One region of the Pelatocladus sp. BLCC-F211 genome, then DNA from elsewhere that is predicted to be linked to it. Evidence: predicted binding sites of a transcription regulator. Region 1 holds the regulator's gene; each other region holds the start of a gene.
What was found. Region 1 encodes NtcA, which controls nitrogen genes in cyanobacteria. Its sites were predicted from a motif close to TNTGTANNNNNNNNTACANA; they were not measured.
Positions count from the first base shown of each region.

Region 2: a site for NtcA is predicted at 2,701-2,720, ahead of ACE1AT_RS12305 (cell division protein SepF). Genes of this name have one in related genera too.
Region 3: a site for NtcA is predicted at 5,402-5,421, ahead of ACE1AT_RS24790 (Glu/Leu/Phe/Val dehydrogenase). Genes of this name have one in related genera too.

Region 1 covers NZ_JBHFLM010000123.1:109,480-116,700, reverse strand. The annotation lists gene mutS (DNA mismatch repair protein MutS) at 163-2,799, opposite strand; gene ACE1AT_RS15165 (DUF3146 family protein) at 3,075-3,338, shown strand; gene ruvX (Holliday junction resolvase RuvX) at 3,393-3,836, opposite strand; gene ACE1AT_RS15155 (DUF3084 domain-containing protein) at 3,929-5,422, opposite strand; gene ntcA (global nitrogen regulator NtcA) at 5,650-6,321, opposite strand; gene fabI (enoyl-ACP reductase FabI) at 6,913-7,221, shown strand, end outside.
Region 2 covers NZ_JBHFLM010000101.1:28,444-35,664, forward strand. The annotation lists gene ACE1AT_RS12290 (anthranilate synthase component I) at 1-805, shown strand, start outside; gene pipX (transcriptional coactivator PipX) at 1,281-1,559, shown strand; gene ACE1AT_RS12300 (YggS family pyridoxal phosphate-dependent enzyme) at 1,556-2,227, shown strand; gene ACE1AT_RS12305 (cell division protein SepF) at 2,826-3,425, shown strand; gene proC (pyrroline-5-carboxylate reductase) at 3,550-4,362, shown strand; gene ACE1AT_RS12315 (DEAD/DEAH box helicase) at 4,599-7,221, shown strand, end outside.
Region 3 covers NZ_JBHFLM010000202.1:1,623-8,843, forward strand. The annotation lists gene ACE1AT_RS24770 (peptidylprolyl isomerase) at 1-515, shown strand, start outside; gene ACE1AT_RS24775 (beta-ketoacyl-ACP synthase) at 645-1,814, shown strand; gene ACE1AT_RS24780 (folate/biopterin family MFS transporter) at 2,007-3,449, shown strand; gene ACE1AT_RS24785 (carotenoid oxygenase family protein) at 3,638-5,146, shown strand; gene ACE1AT_RS24790 (Glu/Leu/Phe/Val dehydrogenase) at 5,521-6,810, shown strand; partial or broken rRNA gene rrf (5S ribosomal RNA) at 7,122-7,221, opposite strand, start outside.

The DNA.
Region 1 (7,221 bases):
TGTACAACTGTACGCACCTACCGATGTATTTGTATTGATGTGTGCCTCCGTTGGAGACTCACGTTGTATCATCAAAAAAATAAAATTTTATTAGGGATAATCGTGGCGAGCCAACGGACATCGCCTTGGTTCTATCAAACTCCACAAATTCAAGCGATCGCTTTACTCCAAACTCTGCAATCCAATCGCAATTTTACTGTGCTTCTCAATTTGACTCATCACTTGTTTGGCACGTTGAATTACCACCCCAGGTAAACCCGCCAATCTTCCCGCTTCAATACCGTAGGACTTATCTGCACCCCCCGGTTGAACCTGATGCAAAAAGATAATTTGGTCTGGTAACTCCTTCACCGTCACCTGATAATTCGCCACATTCGGTAAAATGCTTGACAATTCATTCAACTCATGATAATGTGTTGCAAAAATTGTTCGTGCCTCAATCTCAGCGGCTAAATATTCCGCCACCGCCCAAGCAATTGACAGCCCGTCAAAAGTCGCCGTTCCTCGCCCAATTTCATCTAACAACACCAGCGATCGCGATGTGGCATGATTGAGAATATTCGCTGTCTCATTCATTTCCACCATAAACGTAGATTGACCCGTCGCCAAATCATCCACCGCACCCACACGGGTAAAAATGCGATCGCACACACTCAACTTCGCATACCTAGCAGGCACAAAACTACCAATTTGCGCCATCAACTGAATTAACCCCACCTGTCTCAAATAACAACTCTTACCACTCGCATTCGGTCCCGTGAGAATTATCAAATCTGGATTGTCATTTGTCATTTGTCCTTGGTCATTTGTGATTTGTTCTTGATCAGTTGCTAATGACAAATGACTAGTGACTAATGACTTTCCTCCCAAACTCGTAGAGTTCGGTACAAAAAACCCAGCTGGTAAAGACTGTTCTACCACCGGATGACGCCCATCGACAACATAAATCTCTCGTCCCTCTACCATTTGAGGGCGACAATAACCTTGATATACAGCCAACTCCGCCAAACCGCACAACACATCCACCGCCGCCACAGCCCGCGACAGATTCCGAATCACCTCCGCTTGGGCTGCAACTTCCTCCCGCAACGCCACGAAAATTTCATACTCCATCTGGTTCAAATCATCCCGCGCCGTCAAAATCCGCGCTTCCCGTTCCTTCAACTCTGGAGTAATGTAGCGTTCTTCATTCGTTAAAGTCTGTTTGCGTATATAATTTGACGGTACTTGGTCAGCCTTGGCACGGGAAATACTGATATAATATCCAAAAGTTTTATTAAATCCCACCTTCAGCGTCTGAATACCCGTCCTCGCCCGTTCATCAACCTCTAAATTTGCAATCCATTTTTGGTCTTCTTCCACCAAACTCCGTCTTTCATCCAACTGAGGATTAACTCCCTGACGAATCAATCCACCTTCTTTAATATGTATTGGTGGTGACTCCACAATATAACTACGGATTTTTTGCCCTAACTCCTCCAAACCAGGGGGAACTTTCTGCAAGGCTTTCAGGAAGAGAGACGCAGCATCCATCACTAACAGCGCTAATTCCGGCAACTTGGACACAGAATCAGCCAAAGCTACCAAATCTTTAGCATTTGCTGTACCAGAACCAGCCCTTCCCGTCAAACGTTCCAAATCGTAAATTTGCCGTAATAACTGCCGTAAATCTTGGCGTAGAGGCGTATTTTCTAGCAATTCTTGAATTGTATCTTGCCGTGCTTGGATACCTTTGATCTCAAGTAGTGGTTGTAACAACCAGCGTCGTAAAGCCCGACTACCCATCGCCGTAGAAGTTCTATCCAAAGCCCAAAGTAAAGAACCGTGAAAACTACCATCACGGACAGTTTGCGTAATTTCCAGGTTGCGCCGAGTTTGATGGTCTACAATCAGATAATCAGTAATTGTGTAAGTTCTCAGTGGTTGTAGGGGTACAGAACTTTCTTTTTGTGTATCTTCTAGGTATTCTAAAAGACCACCAGCCGCCCGGACTGCGAGGGGGAGGTGTTCGCAACCCAAACCTTCGAGCGATCGCACTTTAAATTTCTGCAATAATCTGGATCTCGCTTCGCCAACTGAAAAAGGTAGTTGCGATCGCAGTGCATAACAAAACGCTGGTGGTAAACATTCTGGTAAATGCTCCGACTTCTCTCCCGGTCGTAATAAACTTCCCAAATCAGGCGCATTCGTCGGAACTAATACCTCCGCCGGCTGCAAGCGCATTAATTCTTGCGTCAAATGTTCACTAATGCTACCTTGGGTAGTTAAGAATTCCCCGGTAGAAATATCTGCATAAGCCAAACCCCAATGTTCGCCAGCAATTACCACAGCCGCGAGGTAATTATTGCGACTGGCTTTCAGCATTCCTTCTTCTAACAAAGTCCCAGGAGTGATAATCCGCGTTACTTCGCGCCGTACCAATCTACCAACAGCTTCCGAAGCATCTTCGACTTGATCACAAATCACCACTGCATACCCTTTTTCTACCAACAGAGTAGCGTGGCGTTCCCAAGCGTGGTGCGGAACACCACTCATTGATACCCTTCCCACTTCTCCTACTGGTTTGCTGGTGAGGTAAAGTTCTAATTCCTGCGCCAGAATTACAGCATCTTCAAAATAGCATTCAAAAAAGTCTCCCACTCGATACAGCAAAACCGCATGGGGATACTTCTCTTTTGTCTCGACATAATGCTGAAACATTTGAGTCAGCTTAGTGCGATCCACCAGTCGATGGTCAGTAATAAATGTGTTCGCATTGTTGCCGGCGTTTGGCTGGGATGCAGAGTAAGAAGCGGTCATGGATGTTTAGGGATACACATTTTTAACATGCCAATAACCGATGATAGCGCGTCATCAGGGCTACCAAGAAATTGCTCAAGGTTTATTTATTTTTTCTTCATCAAGGGATTGGAAGGGGGATAGTAAGTTTTGTAGGGTGTGTTAAGTGCCTTTGTACTTCTGCCTTCTGAATTTTTCAGCAACCCCTATTTACTTCTATAGGTATATTTGATGTATTTTGTGTAAATGTAAAGCTATAACTGATCAGCTTTTATCAATACTTGACATCAAGCAACGTGAGTGCTAAACGTTTACCCCAAACAACAGCCCATGTGAGGATTATCCGTCAATCTTGGCAACAGGGCCTACTGGAAGGAGAAGTAAGAGCAGGAGATTTTGAGTGGCAGTTTCAATGGCACTTCCGCCGAGGAGAATTGTCTGTCAAACCATCACAAGGTCGTGCCTTAATCAAAGAACCTCTTGGTCGTTTTTTAGAGCAAAAAGATTACCAACTTGAACCAGGAGGAGACTATGCTTTTACTATTCGGGCAGAACTTTGACTAAGAATTATGAATGATGAATGATGAATTATGAAATTTTTGATCATTCATAATTCATTTTGCCGATTCTGTAAGACGACTTAGATATCTTTCAATCAGGAGAATGGCAACTATGTCATCGATTGGTCTTGGAGGTGTTCGCATTCCTTGTGGTAACAGTTTGGTGATTCCTTTTGGTGGGAACATTTGCCAATAGCGATCGCGTGCTTCTAAACTGGTGTAGCGTTCATCGACCAAGATAATATTTAACTGCTCTGACAATTCTTGTTGTAGTTGCTGTTTCCAGCGTTTGGCTGTGGTTTGATCACCCATCACCATTAAAGAAATAGGAAATCTCTGGCGCAGAGTTTCAATATTGGCGATCGCTTCACCAGAAGGTATAACCTGATGATAATGTAGCTTTCGATCCAGCCCCATCACTGCTAAACCACATTTATCTTTACCGGGATCAAACCCTAAAATTACTGGTTGAGTTGGTGTAAATTCACTTAAATTCATATTTTAAAGATGATTTTAAATAATAGTTATTAGTTAGTAGTTATTGGTTAATGTATTAGTGATCTGCTACTAACCAATAACTACTAACAAAATTAAGTACTAAAAATCACTTGTCCATTTTTAATTGCCACCAATTTTACTTTCAACGGCCCGGCGGTATATGTATCTTTTGCGGCAATAGCTTTAATGTCTATTGATTGGTCATATTGTCGTAAATCGGCAATAAAACGCAAAAAAGTCCCATCGATTTGAATATCTTCTAAAATTCCAGCACTACGAGCGCGAAATTGGGAAGCAGAAATTAACAGTTCTAAGCGCTGTCGCAGTTGATAGGATGTCATGGTTTTGGGATCAGCCGTCGTTGTAGCTAGTACTTCACCTCCAGAGAACACGATTTGATTGAGTGCTGCATCTGCAAAAAATTCGATTGGTTTTTCTCCTCTGACGTAGTTACCTGCACAGAAAATCCGCACCACGTAATCTCGACCATCTTTAATCTGATTACTTAACTGTTCAACCTGTTCTCCGGTGACGCGTAGTACCTGCACACCTGGGAGAGTATTAATTCCAGGTTCACTTAACTTTGTACTGGCGTTTCTATTTGCTTCCTTTAATAGCTGGATTACTGCTTGACGAGCAGCCGCAGGTTGTTCGACGCGGACTACTCCAGCAGCCAGAACTTGACCTCGAACTAAGGCCAGTTTCCCTAAACGTAAGTCGCGATAAGACTGGTAGTACTTTTCTAGTCTTGCGACTTCCTGTTCCAGAAAATCCTGTTGTGTTTCCAGTTGTTTGAGGCGGGTTTCTCGTTGGGCAATAATTTGCTCCCGTGCTGTAATTTCGAGATTACGCTTTTGAATGATCGCATCTAGTTTCGCAATTGTCTGATCCCGATTTTGAATCATTTCTTGACGCTTGGCTAGTTCGCGATCGCGTTTGTCAATGGCTGCTTGGGCTTCAGCAACCGCCTGTTTAGCTTGTTCATAAAGTTTTTGGCGTTCTGCTTTGAGTCGTTTAATTTCCTCTAGCTGTCTGTTTCTTTCTTGATAAACGTTTTGCAACTGAGCTATAGCTTTTTCATATTGAGTTGCTACTTGACTCAATTGTTTTTGAGTGCCTGCAAGCTGGCTTTTAGTGCGTGCTTGTTGATTAATCGTACGGTTAAGCTGGGCTTGCGTTTGCTGTTGTTTAGCGTTGACTGCTTGTAAAGATTTGTTAATTTCTTGCAAATCCTCTTGAGCTTTGGTTTGTTCTTTTCGGGCTTGATCTAGTTCTGTCTTGGTTGTATTAAGTTGCTGGGTTGTAGTCTCCAGTTGTACGCGTTTCCGCCTAAGGTCTTTTTGAATATCTTGTAACTCAAAAACTCCCTTACGCAAGCCATCATCAGCTAAAAATAAAATGCCCAGGGTTGATGCGGAAATGCCCAACCCGGTCAAAATTGTTACTAATACAGCTGTATTTTTCGGTCTGAGGTTGAAAAGTGAGAGCCGTTTTTTGCCAACCCGCGTCCCAATGCGATCGCCGACGGTGGCAATAACGCCTCCCAAAACTAAGATTGCAATAATGAGGATGTACCCGGTGGCCATCTGTTTGTATTTACCGAAGAGATCCTTCCAGATACAGCCTACTACTTTCAGGCATTTTCTGTGGCGAATTGCAGGTTGATAAATTACTAGGTTCAGGGAAAAGGGTTAAGGGGAAAGGATTAAAAGGGAAAAAACAAGAAAATTTACCATATTACCCATTACCCATTACCCATTACCTATTTTTACAAGAGTGTCTATAATTTTTTAATTCCGCTTCCCAAATGCAATTAAGTGAATTGCCGACTTAATGTCACGGGTTTGTGGACTGTAATTTTTTTCTTGTGTATGGAAATCATCTTCTTTTCGCGCAAATCGCCTAGTAACCTAGTGACAGTAACGCGAGTCGAACCAATTGCTTCAGCGATCGCCTGATGAGATAGCTTGAGATCAATTGTGATTCCATCTGCACAAGGAAGACCAAAATCTCGACAGAGAATTAATAAGAAACTTATTAATCTTGAACCCATATCTCGGTGAGCGAGGGTTTCAATCATCATCTCTGTCTGAAGAATGCGCGAAGATAAACCCCGCAGCATCAACATCGATAGTTCTGGATTTTCCTTGAGTGCTTGTTCTACCTGTTCAATGGGTGCTGAGAGCAATTCCACAGGCGTAAAAGCAACTGCATGATAAAAACGGTCTGACTTATTTCCCGTTAGTAGGGACAAAACCCCAAATACACTATTTTCCCGCAGAAGTGCTACGGTTATTTCTTCTCCTGCTTCATACACCCTGGAGAGTTTAACTGCACCTTTTAAAAGAAAGTAAACTCTTTCAGCAGGATCGCCGGGGAAAAAGATCGTCTTGTTGCGCTCGAACGATTCCACCACTGGCGGAAACGCTCCAGTCGCCATTTGACGAAAAACATTTGCTAGGGCTTTATCTTGTGTCACGATCATCTCCCTTCCCCTACCCAACGCCGGAAAAATGAATATGGATTTCCTAAGAATACACTCGACAATTCAATAAAACATTGTCAACCCTTTTGTACAGTCCTATACTTAACCCTTTTGTTCAATTGATGTTTGTTCAACATGATACAAAATTTCTAGTGCAGGGATCTAGTACTTTTTGTTAGGTACTTCCAAAATTGTAGACAATAAGTTTTTGAAGAAAAAAGAAGGTTTCATAGAGACTTTATTAAAACATTAAATGGTACATTGATGGTAAAAAGCAATTTTGGCACTTTAGGTCTAGAAAATACGGATGTGAAAATATAGGATAGTGTGGGTGCAAAATAAACCACTAATAAATTTAGTTACTCTCAAGAGAAAAATACCTTTTTCTAAAACCTTTACTCTGCTTAAAAGTCTTTTTAATCATCTATCTTTCAAATTAGCTGTTTGTATCCGATTGTGGTTAAAGCTAGATGAAGTCTCTTCTCTTACATCCACCCTAACTAGTCGCTCAAAAATCAAATTGATCAAACGAAGACAAACCAAGCTCAGATTCATGTATGCTCCTAGTGAAACATCACATCAATGATTTCTATGCTGGATCTGACTGGAAAAAATGCCCTTGTTACAGGCATTGCTAATAACCGTTCTATTGCTTGGGGGATTGCTCAACAATTGCACAAAGCCGGAGCTAACCTTGGCATTACCTATTTAAGCGACGAAAAAGGCAAAATGGAAAAGAAAGTCGCAGAATTGGTCGAACCACTCAATCCTACTCTGTTTTTGCCTTGTAATGTTCAAAATGACGAGGAAATTAAGTCTACCTTTGAAACAATCCAGGATAAGTGGGGTAGCTTAGATATTCTGATTCATTGTCTCGCTTTTGCCCAAAAAGATGATTTG
Region 2 (7,221 bases), on a different contig from region 1:
CACCAAATTTCATGTCTCCACCAGACCGATCGCCGGAACGCGATCGCGTGGGATGATGCCAGAACAAGACCAAAAATTAGCAGAAGATTTACTCAATAACACCAAAGAACGTGCCGAACATATCATGTTAGTGGATTTAGAACGTAATGATTTAGGACGGGTGTGTGAATGGGGAAGTGTGAACGTTGATGAATTACTGACTATTGAACGCTATAGTCACGTTATGCATCTGGTTAGCAACATCACAGGTACTCTCAGAGATGATGTTAGCCCTGTTGATTTGATTCGTGCCATATTCCCTGGTGGTACAATCACAGGCTGTCCCAAAGTTCGTTGTATGGAAATTATCGAAGAACTAGAACCTGTACGGCGTAGCTTGTTCTATGGTTCCTGTGGCTATTTAGATTGGCAAGGGAACTTGGATTTAAACATCTTAATTCGTACTCTGCTTTTGGCTCCCTGTTCCGAAGGACAAGGGGAACATGGGGGACAAGGGGAGCCACTGCGTTGCGCGGGTCAAGAGCGTTGTAGCACGTGGCGTGGACAAGGAAGACAAGGAAGCAGGGAGCAGAGAGACGCACTAGACGCGGAGAAAAAAACCAATGCCCAATGCCCAATTTACACACCAAGCACACCAAGTACTCCAAGCACATATATTGTCTGGGGACAAGTGGGAGCAGGAATTGTCGCAGACAGCGATCCCGAACGAGAATGGCATGAATCTTTACACAAAGCTCAAGCACAACTACAAGCGCTAGCAACTGTTTTAGGGGATCAGAGATCAGGGATCAGGAATCAGGAATAGGGGAGTATAAGGAGTGAGCATTGACCATTGACCATTGACCTATTGGTAGGCTGTTTGCGAATTTGTATAACAAAAAGACGGCAATTATGGCAGCATTGGTAGAGGGGAAACAAACAGAGGATGAGAGTAAAACAGGAGGGAATGGGCAAATTTTCCTTTCATGTCTCTACCTCCTCAAGCCCTCTGAACGCTTTACCCCAAATGCTAGTGCCTTTAATTACGACAGCAATATGCCTTAGCTACGCATTATCTACAGTTTAGGTAAAAGTTAGAGAGAGGGTAAAGGCATTATTATTAGTTTGGAAAAAGGTCAGAGTCCAAAGGCTTTTAAGTTCCTTTTCCCCTTATCCCCTCCAGGAGGTTCCACCTTTTGTTTTACCCCTGACTTTTGCAAATGAAACTGTCAGCCTCACCAATCTTGGCATTCAACTGCGAAAACATACTATCTATACTATTCTTACCTTCAAGTATTTAAATGAACCCAGAAAGCTCAGAAACTTACATCAATCATCCAACTTGGGGTTTGCTCTATAGGATCTGTATGGTGGATGAAAACCAAGAGTTATTCACTACACTGTATGCTCAACGCCTATTTTTTTTAGTAATAACTGACGCTAAAGGTGTCAAATTTCAGCCGATAGGACGTACTGAAGCCAGAATGTTGCTAGAAAATCGCTTGCGTAATCTACGTCGTACAGGACAAGCTCAGGAGTACGATCAGTTGCAAAGTATCTTCCAACGCACCTTCCAATGAGCAGCCCGATTAGCGAACGTATTAATACTGTGCGTGCAGAACTACCACCTTCAGTTCGGTTGATTGCAGTTAGCAAACAAGTACCAACTGATGTCATTCGTACTGCCTATACTGCGGGAATTCGAGATTTTGCCGAAAATCGCATTCAAGAAGCGATCGCAAAACAAGCAGAGTTACAAGACTTATCTGATATTACTTGGCATTTTATTGGACACTTGCAAAGCAATAAAGCCAAAAAAGCCTTAGAAAATTTCCAGTGGATTCACTCAGTAGATAATTTGAAGCTAGCACAGCGCTTGAACGAGTTAGCGCAGCAAATAGGCGTGAGTCCTCATGTGTGTCTGCAAGTCAAAATTCTTCCTGATCCCAATAAGTCGGGTTGGAGTGTACCTCAGCTTTTAGCTGACTTACCAACACTGAATCAATGCAAAAATTTACAAATTCAAGGTTTGATGACAATTCCGCCTCTGAGGCTAACTGAGCAGGAAATTATGGCAGTGTTTAATCGCACACGTGAACTAGCTCAAGAAATCCGCGAACAAAACTGGCCCCATATTCAAATGCAGCATCTTTCAATGGGAATGTCAGGTGATTATAAACTAGCCATAGAAGCAGGTGCAACGATGGTGCGTTTAGGAACAATCTTGTTTGGAGAGCGTAGTGCGTAAATTGGGCATTGGGCATCGGGCATGGGGAACAGACTTGTTAAATAATTCTCCCTTGTCTCTCTTCCCTTATCCCTTGTTCACGATTTTGATGATCTGTTGATTATTCTGTCCTTAAAAATTATTTTTTTTACAGAATTAAATCCGTAGAGGTCGGTTTTCAAAGCTGTCTCTACGGTTTTTTGCTTTCTGGCTTTCATCTGAGTTTGGCAATAAATGAAACATTGAGCCTTGTTTTCTGTAATTTTGAGATAGCAGATGCTAAGATTTGCTTTATTAAGAATTGTTGCAAATAAATTATCAAAGATGTTGGTGTAGCAAATAACTGAGTATAAAGTATAAACAAAAGCAAACACATAAAAACTTTGGGGTTAAAGCAACTTTGCATTCAAAAATAGTTAGGCTATAATCTTGACTCATTATTGCGTGCAAGCTAGATACAAACGTTCTAGGGGGGCGTTCGTTCAACAGTTTGCGCCGTAGTACATGTTACAAACAACTTATAGAATTGCAAAAGCGTCCGCTCTGTGTAGCGGCATAGGTAGGCAGCATTAATTGTTGTCAGATCCCAGAAGGTGATTTGCACCAGGAGCGTAACACTATGAACAATATCTTCTCTAAACTGAGAGACTTTGTTGGTTTAAATGAGCCAGTAGAATACGAGTATTATGAAGAAGAACCTGAAGCAGAAACTTATCAGAATCTGTATCAGGAGCAAAATCAACAGCCTGTACCCCAAGAAGCTACCTCAGCCAATCGACGTTGGCGTGAACCCATGCCTACAATGAATGCGAATCCAGATGTAGCAACTGCTTCTGCAAAAACAATGAGTAATGTTATTGGTATGCCCGGTGCTATTAATGGTATTTCAGAAGTTTTAGTACTAGAACCACGTACTTTTGAAGAAATGCCACAGGCAATTCAAGCCTTACGAGAGCGAAAGTCAGTGGTATTAAACTTGACAATCATGGACCCTGATCAAGCACAGCGAGCTGTTGATTTTGTTGCAGGTGGCACTTACGCATTGGATGGACATCAAGAACGTATTGGCGAAAGCATCTTTTTGTTTACACCCAGTTGCGTCCAAGTCAGTACCCAAGGCGGAGTTCTTCACGAAGTACCTCAACCACCACTACGTACACCACGTCCCGTACCTGGTAATCAAACTTGGGGAAGCGAACCCAATCGCATGGTACAATAAACTAAAATTAGTCAAAAGTCAAGAGTCCACAGTCCAGAGTATTGACTATTGACTATTGTACGCGATTAATCGCGTCTCTAGACCAATGACTATTGTACAGACGCGATTAATCGCGTCTCTACTAATGACTCATAAATTTGGATTAATTGGCGGCGGGGTAATGGGAGAAGCTTTATTATCCCGCCTTATTGCTCGCTCGATTTATCATCCATCAGAAGTGATGGTTAGTGAACCACAGCCCACACGCCAAAGTTTTTTAGCAGAGCAGTACAATGTGGCTGTGACAGGTGATAATCGCTTGGTTTTTAGCCAAACAACGGATGTAATATGTTTAGCTGTTAAACCCCAGGTTTTCAGTGCGATCGCTCAAGAATTAGCGGATGTCCTTGATCAAAGACATTCACCGCTAGTGGTTTCTGTATTGGCGGGTGTAACTTTATCCAATTTAGAAGCAGCTTTTGGGCAATTACCAGTAATTCGAGCAATGCCAAATACGCCAGCAACCGTAGGTGCAGGGATTACTGCTATTACTCCTGGTGCTTATACCCACATTAAACATCTGGAAATAGCACGGAAGTTGTTTTCAGCAGTGGGGGAAGTAGTAGAAGTACCAGAATCACAAATGGATGCAGTCACTGGTTTATCAGGTAGTGGGCCAGCTTATGTAGCATTAATGGTAGAAGCACTTGCAGATGGAGGAGTCGCCGCAGGTTTACCCAGAGCGATCGCCAATCAACTAGCTTTACAAACAGTCTTGGGAACTGCTCAGTTATTACATGAAACTAAACTCCATCCCGCAGAACTCAAAGATCGTGTCACCAGTCCCGGCGGAACCACAATTACTGGTATTGCCCAGCTAGAACGTTCAGCATTTCGCTCTGCTCTGATTGAAGCAGTCAAAGCTGCTACCATCCGTTCTCAGGAGTTGGGGAAATGAAGGGGATTGGGGATCGGGGAAAGGGGACAAGGGACACAAGGGAGACAAGGGGGACAATTAATCAGTTATCAGTTATCAAATTAAACTGGTAACAGTTAACAGTTAACTGTTAACTAATTCATGTCCCATGCCCGATACCCGATCCCCGATTCCCGATCCCCGATCCCCGATCCCTAATGCCCTACTTGCTAAGGCCTCATATAATATAGTAAAAGTCTGGTTGCAATTGTGATTGAGTGAATTATTCTGCACTGTCTTCAGAAGTAGACCCCAGTTCTGTATTTCCTTTTGAACTGGATGCGTTCCAGCTAGATGCGATCGCTTCTCTCAATGCTGGAAGTTCTGTGGTGGTTTGTGCGCCAACAGGTTCGGGTAAAACCTTAGTTGGAGAGTATGGTATTTATCGTGCCTTGGCGCGAGGAAAACGGGTATTTTACACTACCCCCCTGAAGGCACTTTCTAACCAAAAATTACGTGATTTTCGTGAACAATTCGGCTTTGATGCTGTTGGGTTGTTAACAGGAGATGCTTCCATCAATCGGGATGCACCAATTGTAGTCATGACTACAGAAATTTTCCGCAACATGCTTTATGGCACACCCATTGGGCAAGTTGGTATCTCCTTAACAGACGTGGAAGCAGTGGTGTTAGACGAATGCCACTACATGAATGATCGCCAACGGGGAACAGTTTGGGAAGAATCGATCATTTATTGTCCCCACGAAATTCAACTGATTGCTCTATCAGCAACTGTCGCCAATAGTGAACAACTCACCGACTGGCTGAATCAAGTCCACGGCCCGACTGATCTGATCTACTCAGATTTTCGCCCCGTTCCTTTGGAATTTCACTTTGGAAATCTCAAAGGGGTATTTCCACTGCTGAATGACAATAAAACCCAAATTAACCCGCGTCTGCTCAAACGAAACAGAAAAAAAGAATTAGAAAAAGGCAAGGGCAATCGCAGACCGGAAGCACCTAGTATAAATTTTATTCTTAGTCATCTCCAGCAACGAGATATGCTGCCAGCAATCTACTTTATATTCAGCCGTCGCGGCTGTGATAAAGCAGTGGCAGAAGTCGGTGATATGTGGTTGGTAAATGAGCAAGAAGCGCAGCAACTACGGCGACAAATTGACGACTTTTTCAGCCGTAACCCAGACGCGGGGCGAGCCGGACATATTGCTCCCCTCTATCGTGGTATCGCCGCACACCACGCCGGGATTTTACCTGCGTGGAAAGTACTAGTAGAAGAACTATTTCAGCAAGGACTAATTAAAGTCGTATTTGCCACAGAAACCCTAGCAGCAGGAATTAACATGCCTGCTCGCACAACAGTGATTTCTAGCATATCCAAGCGTACTGATACTGGACACCGGATGTTGACAGCTTCTGAATTTCTGCAAATGGCAGGAAGAGCGGGGCGTCGGGGTATGGATGAAGTCGGTCATGTGGTGACATTGCAAACTCCCTTTGAGGGAGCAGAACACGCAGCAGCTTTGGCAATCAAAAAACCAGACCCGTTGGTCAGCCATTTTACGCCCAGTTATGGCATGGTATTGAACTTGCTGCAAATTCATACTCTTGATGAAGCTAGAGAACTCATCGAGCGCAGCTTTGGTCAGTATTTAGCAAATGTGCATCTCCAACCAAGGCAGCAATATATTGCCCAGTTGCAAGCAGAATTAGAGGAAATTAATACACAAATTGCTGAGGTAGAAGAAAGTGAAATCGCTAGCTATGAAAAACTGCGACAACGCCTGAAAGTAGAACAAAAATTATTAAACACACTGCAAGAGCAAGCAGACGAAGGGCAACAAGAAGAATTAAATATGATGCTCAACTTTGCCGTTTCAGGGACATTACTTAGTCTAAAAGGTAAATACTTAACAATGTCTCTGCCAGTAACCGCAGTACTAGTCGGCAAAACCCAAGGTGCTAGCCAAACACATTATTTAGTGTGTTTAGGGAGAGATAACCGTTGGTATGTAGCAACTACAGCAGATGTAGTCAATTTATATGCAGAATTACCGAGAATTGATGTACCTCCTGACTTGCTACCACCTGCACAGATGAATTTAAAGCCAGGACAGTCCTGTCGTGGTGAAGAAGAAAGTAGAGCGATCGCTAGCCAAATTCCCGAACCAGAGGAATCTCTACACACACCGCCTGAAGTAGTAGAACAACTCCATGTGGTTGCAAGTTTACGAGAGCAAATAGAAGCTCACCCACTGCATAAAACTGGCAATGTCGGTACTATTTTCAAACGAAAAGTACGGGCTGCTGAACTAGAAGAAGAAATTCAAGAATTGCAAACACAGATAGAGCAACAGTCCCAACGACATTGGGAAGAGTTTCTTAACCTGATTGAAATTTTGCAATATTTTGAAGCCTTAGATAACTTATTACCTACACAATTAGGACAAATTGCCGCAGCAATTCGGGGTGAAAATGAATTGTGGCTTGGTTTAGCCCTTGCTAGTGGAGAACTAGATAACCTCGACCCCCACTGTTTAGCAGCAGCAGCAGCAGCATTAGTGACAGAAACTCCCCGTCCAGATAGTAGAGTGCGCTTTGAACTTAGTGATGAAGTTGCAGAAGCCTTAGCGAAATTGCGTGGAATTCGCCGCAAAATGTTCCAACTACAACGCCGTTATAACGTCGCTTTACCCATGTGGTTGGAGTTTGAATTAATCGCTTTAGTAGAAAAGTGGGCATTAGGGATGGATTGGGTTGAACTGTGCGACAATACCAGTCTAGACGAAGGTGATGTCGTACGGATTTTGAGGCGGACACTGGATTTATTATCCCAAATTCCCCACGTACCTTATATGTCAGACTCCTTGGTGCGTAATGCTT
Region 3 (7,221 bases), on a different contig from region 1:
CCCCCATCACTGCTGGTAACTTTATAGACTTAGTACAACGTGGTGTATATGATGGCTTAGTTTTCCACCGAGTTGTACGTCAACCCCAACCTTTTGTTGTTCAAGGTGGCGATCCCCAAAGTAAAGACCCGAAAGTTGCAGCTAACAGGTTAGGAACTGGTGGTTTTATTGATCCTAAAACAGGTAGTGAGCGCTATATTCCCCTGGAAATTAAGCCCAAAGGATCAGACGACCCCATTTACGGCAAAACATTGGAATCAGCTCGCATCAATCAACCACCCGTGTTGACACATAAACTGGGTGCAGTGGCAATGGCGCGATCGCAAATGCCAGATTCTGCTTCTTCACAGTTTTACTTTGCCTTAGCTGATTTGGGTTTTCTGGATGGTAGCTACGCTGTATTCGGCTACGTCACAGAAGGTATGGATGTAGTAAACAAAATTCAGCAAGGTGATCGCATCGACTCAGCCAAAGTCACCCAAGGTGCAGAAAATTTGAAAAATAGTGAAAAATAGGGATCGGGGATCGGGGATCGAGAATTAGGGATCAGGAATGGGGAGAAATTTCTTCCTTGTCCTCCTTGTCCTCCTTGTCCCTCTTCCCCAATCCCCAATCCCCGATCCCCGATCCCCGATCCCCAAAACTTGGTAGAAGTCGTTGTCACTGGTATTAGTTTAGTTTCTGCCTTGGGTCAAAACCTAGCAGATAGCTGGCAGCAATTACTAGCAGGTAAATCTGGGATTAAAATTTGTCAACCATTTCCAGAATTAGACCCACGTCCTCTTGGGTTAATTGACAAGCAACCAGCACAGGTGAGATTACTGACTCAACAGCTGGTTGCTTCTGCGTTAGAAGATGCAGGATTAGTTTATCCTCTGCCAAATTGCGGCGTTGTCATTGGTTCGAGTCGCAGTCATCAGGCGGTGTGGGAAGAGATGGCAAAAAATAGGTGGACAAAGGGTAAAGCCCAAGAGGTAAAGGAAATGTTAAATTCCAATGCCCAATTCCTAGAGAATTGGCTAGACACTCTCCCACACATGAATGCGATCGCAGCTACAAGACAAATTGGTGCAACTGGGATTGTTTTAGCACCGATGGCGGCCTGTGCTACTGCGATTTGGGCGATCGCTCAAGCTGCATATTTAATTAAATCTGGACAATGTCAGCAAGTCATGACAGGAGCAACAGAAGCAGCAATTACGCCTCTAACTTTGACTGGCTTTCATAAGATGGGCGCTTTGGCTAAAACTGGGGCATATCCCTTTGATTTGCGCCGTGAAGGCTTAGTTTTAGGAGAAGGGGGAGCAATTTTGATTTTAGAATCGGCGGCATCAGCAAAACAGCGCCAAGCCAAGGTGTATGGAAAGATACTTGGTTTTGGCTTAACAACAGATGCATATCATGCCAATACTCCAGAACCAAAAAGTCAGAGTGCGATCGCAGCAATTAAGCAATGTTTGCAACGCAGTCACTTAACGCCAAAAGACATTGATTATATCCATGCTCATGGTACGGCTACGCAAATTAACGATCAAGTAGAAAGCCAATTAATACAAAGCTTATTTTCTCAACAGGTGGCAGTTAGTTCTACAAAAGGAGCTACAGGACATACTCTCGGTGCATCAGGAGCTTTAGGAGTGGCTTTTTCTCTGATGGCATTACAGCAACAAATATTACCGCTATGTGTAGGCTTACAGCAACCAGAGTTTGATTTAAATCTGGTAAGAGAAGCACGTGAAAGTAAGGTTGAACGGGTATTGTGTTTTAGTTTTGGGTTTGGAGGACAAAATGCTGTAATAGCACTAGGAAAATAAAAATTCAATCTTTAATTTGCCTTATTCAAAGAATAAATAACCCGTAAATTTTATTTACTAAATTTTACAAGTTTATCTGTAAATTCTCTGTGATTTCAACAGATTTTGACCGATAAACGCTTCTCCTACACGTCATCTAGATAAAATAGATATGATAATAAAAGTCGATAAAACTTAAAAATTATTTATCTAATGCTGGTTTCCTCCTCTGGCTTGTCCAAGGTCAAAGAATCAATAAAAGAAAAGATTTTTTTTGGCAATGAACCAACTGCCGAATTAATTGCCATTCTTACCGTTTACTTTGTCCAAGGTATTTTGGGGTTGGCACGTTTAGCCGTCAGCTTTTTTCTCAAAGATGAATTAGGGCTAACTCCAGCCCAAGTATCAGCCTTAATGGGTATAGTTGCCATACCCTGGATTGTCAAACCATTATTTGGTTTTGTTTCTGATGGCTTCCCTATTTTTGGCTATCGACGACGACCATATTTGGTGTTATCGGGGATAATCGGAGCGGCTTCTTGGGTGAGCCTAGCCACAATTGTTCACACACCTATAATTGCGACAGCAGCGATCGCTCTTGGTTCGGTATCTGTTGCTATTAGTGACGTCATCGTTGACTCATTAGTTGTGGAACGAGCCAGGGTAGAATCCCAAGCGGAAGCAGGTTCTTTACAATCCCTATGTTGGGGTGCTTCCGCCTTCGGTGGTTTGATGACTGCTTACTTTAGTGGTGTCCTCTTAGAGCATTTCAGTAATCGCACCGTATTTTGGATTACTGCCTCTTTTCCCCTCATCGTTTCAGCAGTAGCTTGGTTAATTGCTGAATCTCCAGTCAAGCAGGATGTCAACACTACCGAAAACCCCAACTTCCAATCAATCAAGCATCAAATTGGACAACTACGCCAAGCCATTACTCAAAAAGCTATTTGGCTACCAACAGCATTTCTTTTCATCTGGCAAGCTACGCCAACTGCTGAATCAGCCTTTTTCTTCTTTACTACAAACGAATTACATTTTCAACCAGAATTTTTAGGACGAGTACGCTTAGTAACAAGCGTTGCTTCCTTAGTCGGTATCTGGATCTTCCAACGTTTTCTTAAAACCGTCCCTTTTCGCGTCATTTTTGGCTGGAGTACTGTTCTTTCAGCCACTTTAGGAATGACAATGTTGCTCCTGGTAACTCATACAAACCGGACTTTAGGCATTGATGATCATTGGTTTAGTTTGGGTGATAGCCTGATTCTTACCGTTATGGGACAAATTGCCTATATGCCAGTGTTAGTGCTAGCAGCCAGACTTTGTCCATCGGGAGTGGAAGCAACATTATTTGCCTTGTTAATGTCAGTGACTAACTTAGCAGGACTGCTTTCCTATGAGTTCGGTGCAGTATTGATGCATTGGTTTGGAATTACAGAAACAAACTTTGAAAAACTCTGGATTTTGGTAATTCTGACTAACCTCAGTACCTTGTTACCGTTACCCTTTCTCAACTGGTTGCCTGCTGCTGAGTCTGAAACCGAAACATCTAAGAATTTACCACCAGCCTTAGTACCGGATCATGAAGAATCTTTTGTACCCAATATGATGCCGGAATTGATGCTGCGAGAACTAGAGTCAGAAGTAGTTAGGGATTAAGGGATCGGGGAAAGGGGATCGGGAAGTGGGTATGGGGTAATAAGCTCAACAAGTTCTTAATTTTGTTCCAGAAGGGTATTTTGAATTGATATGTCCCCCTTTCTTTATCCCTAATCCCCATTCTCCGTTACCCCTTCGCCCCTAATCCCCTTTCCCCTTTCCCCTTTCCCCAATCCCATTTTCAAGATATGCAAACTTTTGAAACTCAAGAACTAATTTCTCAAATTTCTACAAAACCTTATAACCGTAACGATTGGCAAGGTGGATATAAATCTTTAAAACAAGAATTTGATTATTGGATAGATGACATAGAAGGGCAAATTCCACCAGAACTTCATGGTACTTTGTTCAGAAATGGCCCTGGTTTGTTGGATATAAATGGGCAACCAATTCATCATCCCTTTGATGGGGATGGGATGATTAGTCGTATAACATTTGCAAATGGTCGCGCCCACTTCCGCAATCGCTTTGTCCGGACTGATGCGTATTTGGAAGAACAAAAAGCGGGTAAACTTCTCTACCGTGGTGTCTTTGGTACACAAAAACCAGGTGGTTGGCTAGCTAATGCTTTCGACTTTAAACTCAAAAATATTGCTAATACCAATGTGATCTACTGGGGTGATAAACTGCTGGCTCTGTGGGAAGCAGCAGAACCTCATCGCCTTGATCCTCATACACTCGATACCTTGGGTAAAGAATACTTTCACGGTGTGCTGTCAGAAGGTGAAGCATTTAGCGCTCATCCCTGTTTCGATCCAAGTTGTGAGTTCGATGGTGGTGAACCTTGTTTGGTAAACTTTTCTATCAAAGTAGGGCTATCCACAACTATTACTATTTTTGAGTTAGACACAACAGGCACTATTGTGAGAAAGCACACCCATAGTGTACCGGGTTTCGCCTTTATTCACGATTTTGCTATTACCCCAAACTACTGCGTATTCTTTCAAAATCCTGTGAGTTTCAATCCGATACCTTTTGCTTTGGGAATACGTGGTGCAGGTGAATGTATTAAGTTTCAACCCAATCAACCAACGCGAGTCATCATTATTCCTCGCCAACCCCCCCTTGATAAGGGGGGACTAAGGGGGGTGCAAATTATCGAAACTCACTCTGGTTTTGTGTTCCACCATGCCAATGCTTTTGAGCAAGGAAACGAAATTATTATTGATTCTATTTGCTACGAATCCTTACCAGAAGTTGAACCAGAAAGTGATTTTCGACAGACTGATTTTGATGCTCTCAAGCCTGGACAACTCTGGCGCTTTCACCTCAATCTCCAAGACAAGACTGTACAGCGAAAGTTAATAGAAAGTCGCTGTTGTGAATTTCCAACTTTGCATCCTCAAAAAGTGGGGCGAGAGCATCGTTATTTATATATTGGTGCTGCTCATGCTCCCAGTGGTAACGCTCCTTTACAAGCATTTTTAAAGATGGATCTTCACTCAGGAGAGCGACAACTCTGGAGTGCTGCACCCAAAGGCTTTGCTAGCGAACCAGTGTTTGTACCCCGTCCCTATTCTCAAGGGGAAGACGATGGTTGGGTGTTAGCTCTAGTTTATGATGCGAGTTGCGATCGCTCAGATGTAGTAATTCTAGATGCCCGTAATTTCAACAAAGACCCAGTAGCAAGGCTACATCTTAAACATCATATTCCTTACGGTTTACACGGTAACTTTAGTTCTGAGGTGTTTGTGTAGAGGTGTAGGGGTTTAGGAGAATTTTGGGTGTGGGTAAAAAATTTCGAGCTATGCAAGGATATAGATTTAAAAAAACTCTTTTTTCCTTTTATACCCTCACACCCTCACACCTCCATACCCTTGCACCCCGCCATACATAAAAAAGGAATGAACACAGATAACAAGTATGTTTTTTATCTGTGTTCATCTATGTGTATCTCTGGTCACTCTATATTACTATCTTGAAAGCGAGCAAAAAAAGCTACATCGCGAAATTTTGTAACATAAACTACAGAAATTATAGTTTTTCTCAAAAATAAACGTTAGCCTAGACATAGACCTCCGGTTCCATAAGCAAAAGATTTTGTGGAAGTGTGATAGGAAGAGAAAAATCTATGATTACAACTTCTATACAGTCACTGGAAGCTTCTTCTCCAGCGTATATTTGCCCATTAGATCAAGCTTGTAGCTATTTGGAAGCAGCAGCACGAGAATTAAAGCTAGATTTAGGTCTGTTGCAGGTACTTAGTCATCCACGTAAGGTAGTTACAGTCTCCATTCCTGTAAAACGGGATAATGGCGAAATACAAATTTTAGCAGGACATCGAGTCCAACACTGTGATGTGTTAGGGCCCTACAAAGGTGGCATTCGTTACCATCCAGCTGTGACGTTGCGGGAGGTATCAGCACTAGCAATGCTAATGACCTGGAAATGTGCGTTACTAGGTATTCCTTACGGTGGTGCCAAAGGAGGTATTGCTCTCGATCCAAAACGTTACAGTGTGGGTGAATTAGAACGGCTCACCCGACGATACACCAGCGAATTAATCAAAGATATTGGCCCTAGTGTAGACATACCGGCACCAGATATGGGTACTTCTGCCCGCGAAATGGCTTGGATGATGGACACTTACTCTGTCAATGTTGGTCATGCTGTTCCCGGAGTTGTGACTGGAAAACCGCTATCTATCGGTGGTTCACTGGGACGGGAGATGGCAACGGGACGCGGCGTAATGATTATTGTCAGGGAGGCGCTAGCTGATCAGGGTAAGTCCTTGGCAGATGTCCGAGTAGTTATCCAGGGTTTTGGCAATGTCGGTAGTGCAGCAGCTTTGTTAATGCATGAAGCAGGAGCGAAAGTGATAGCTGTATCGACTGGATCTGGAGGAGTTTATTCAGAAACTGGTCTTGATATTCCTACTTTGAAAGCCTATGCTGCTGAGAACCGTAGGAGTGTGGTTGGCTTTCCACAAGCAATACCAATCAACAATGCAGAGTTACTAACTTTACCTTGTGATGTCTTAATTCCCGCAGCTTTGGAAAACCAAATCACAGAAGACAATGTGAATCAAGTCCAAGCCAAGATAGTTGCAGAGGCGGCTAACGGTCCAGTGACTCTCATCGCTAACCAAGCGCTAGAAGCGCGGGGTGTAACTGTACTACCAGATATCTTGGCTAACGCGGGTGGTGTGGTAGTGAGTTATTTAGAGTGGGTACAAGGTCTTTCTTATTTATTTTGGGATGAGCAACGAGTCAACCGCGAATTAGAACACTTGATGGTGCAAGCATACCGTCAAGTTATTAAGCATTCCAAAACACGACAGATTCCTTTAAGACTAGCAGCTTATACGTTAGGGGTTGGTCGGGTTGCCCAAGCTTTAACTGATAGAGGTTTATATCCTTAAGCATTGATTCCATAAGATGATCTCCTGATCTCTTAATCTCTTAAGCACCATTATTTCTCTACTGTAACAAGGTGATGCTGTCTGTTCTCATAGCAAGAGGTCATTAAATTTGATGAAGTTTGTCATGGCGATCGCGTCCCTGACTACCGTGCTAATGAGAAATATTTTCCAGAATTGGACGTACGCTTCAGTTTAATACCCATCTGTTATTTTTCTCTAAATTTCAGCATTAACCAAAAAGCGGTCAGTCCTATTGAACTGATCGCTTTTTTCCACCATAAATATTAGGAAGCTTTTTGTGAGAATAAAAGTCCTGGCATCGAGCTATTTTGACGGTCGGCAACCCGACAACTATCGTCGCCGCAGCAGCGTTTCACAACTGAGTTCGGGAAGGGTTCAGAGTGGTTCCAC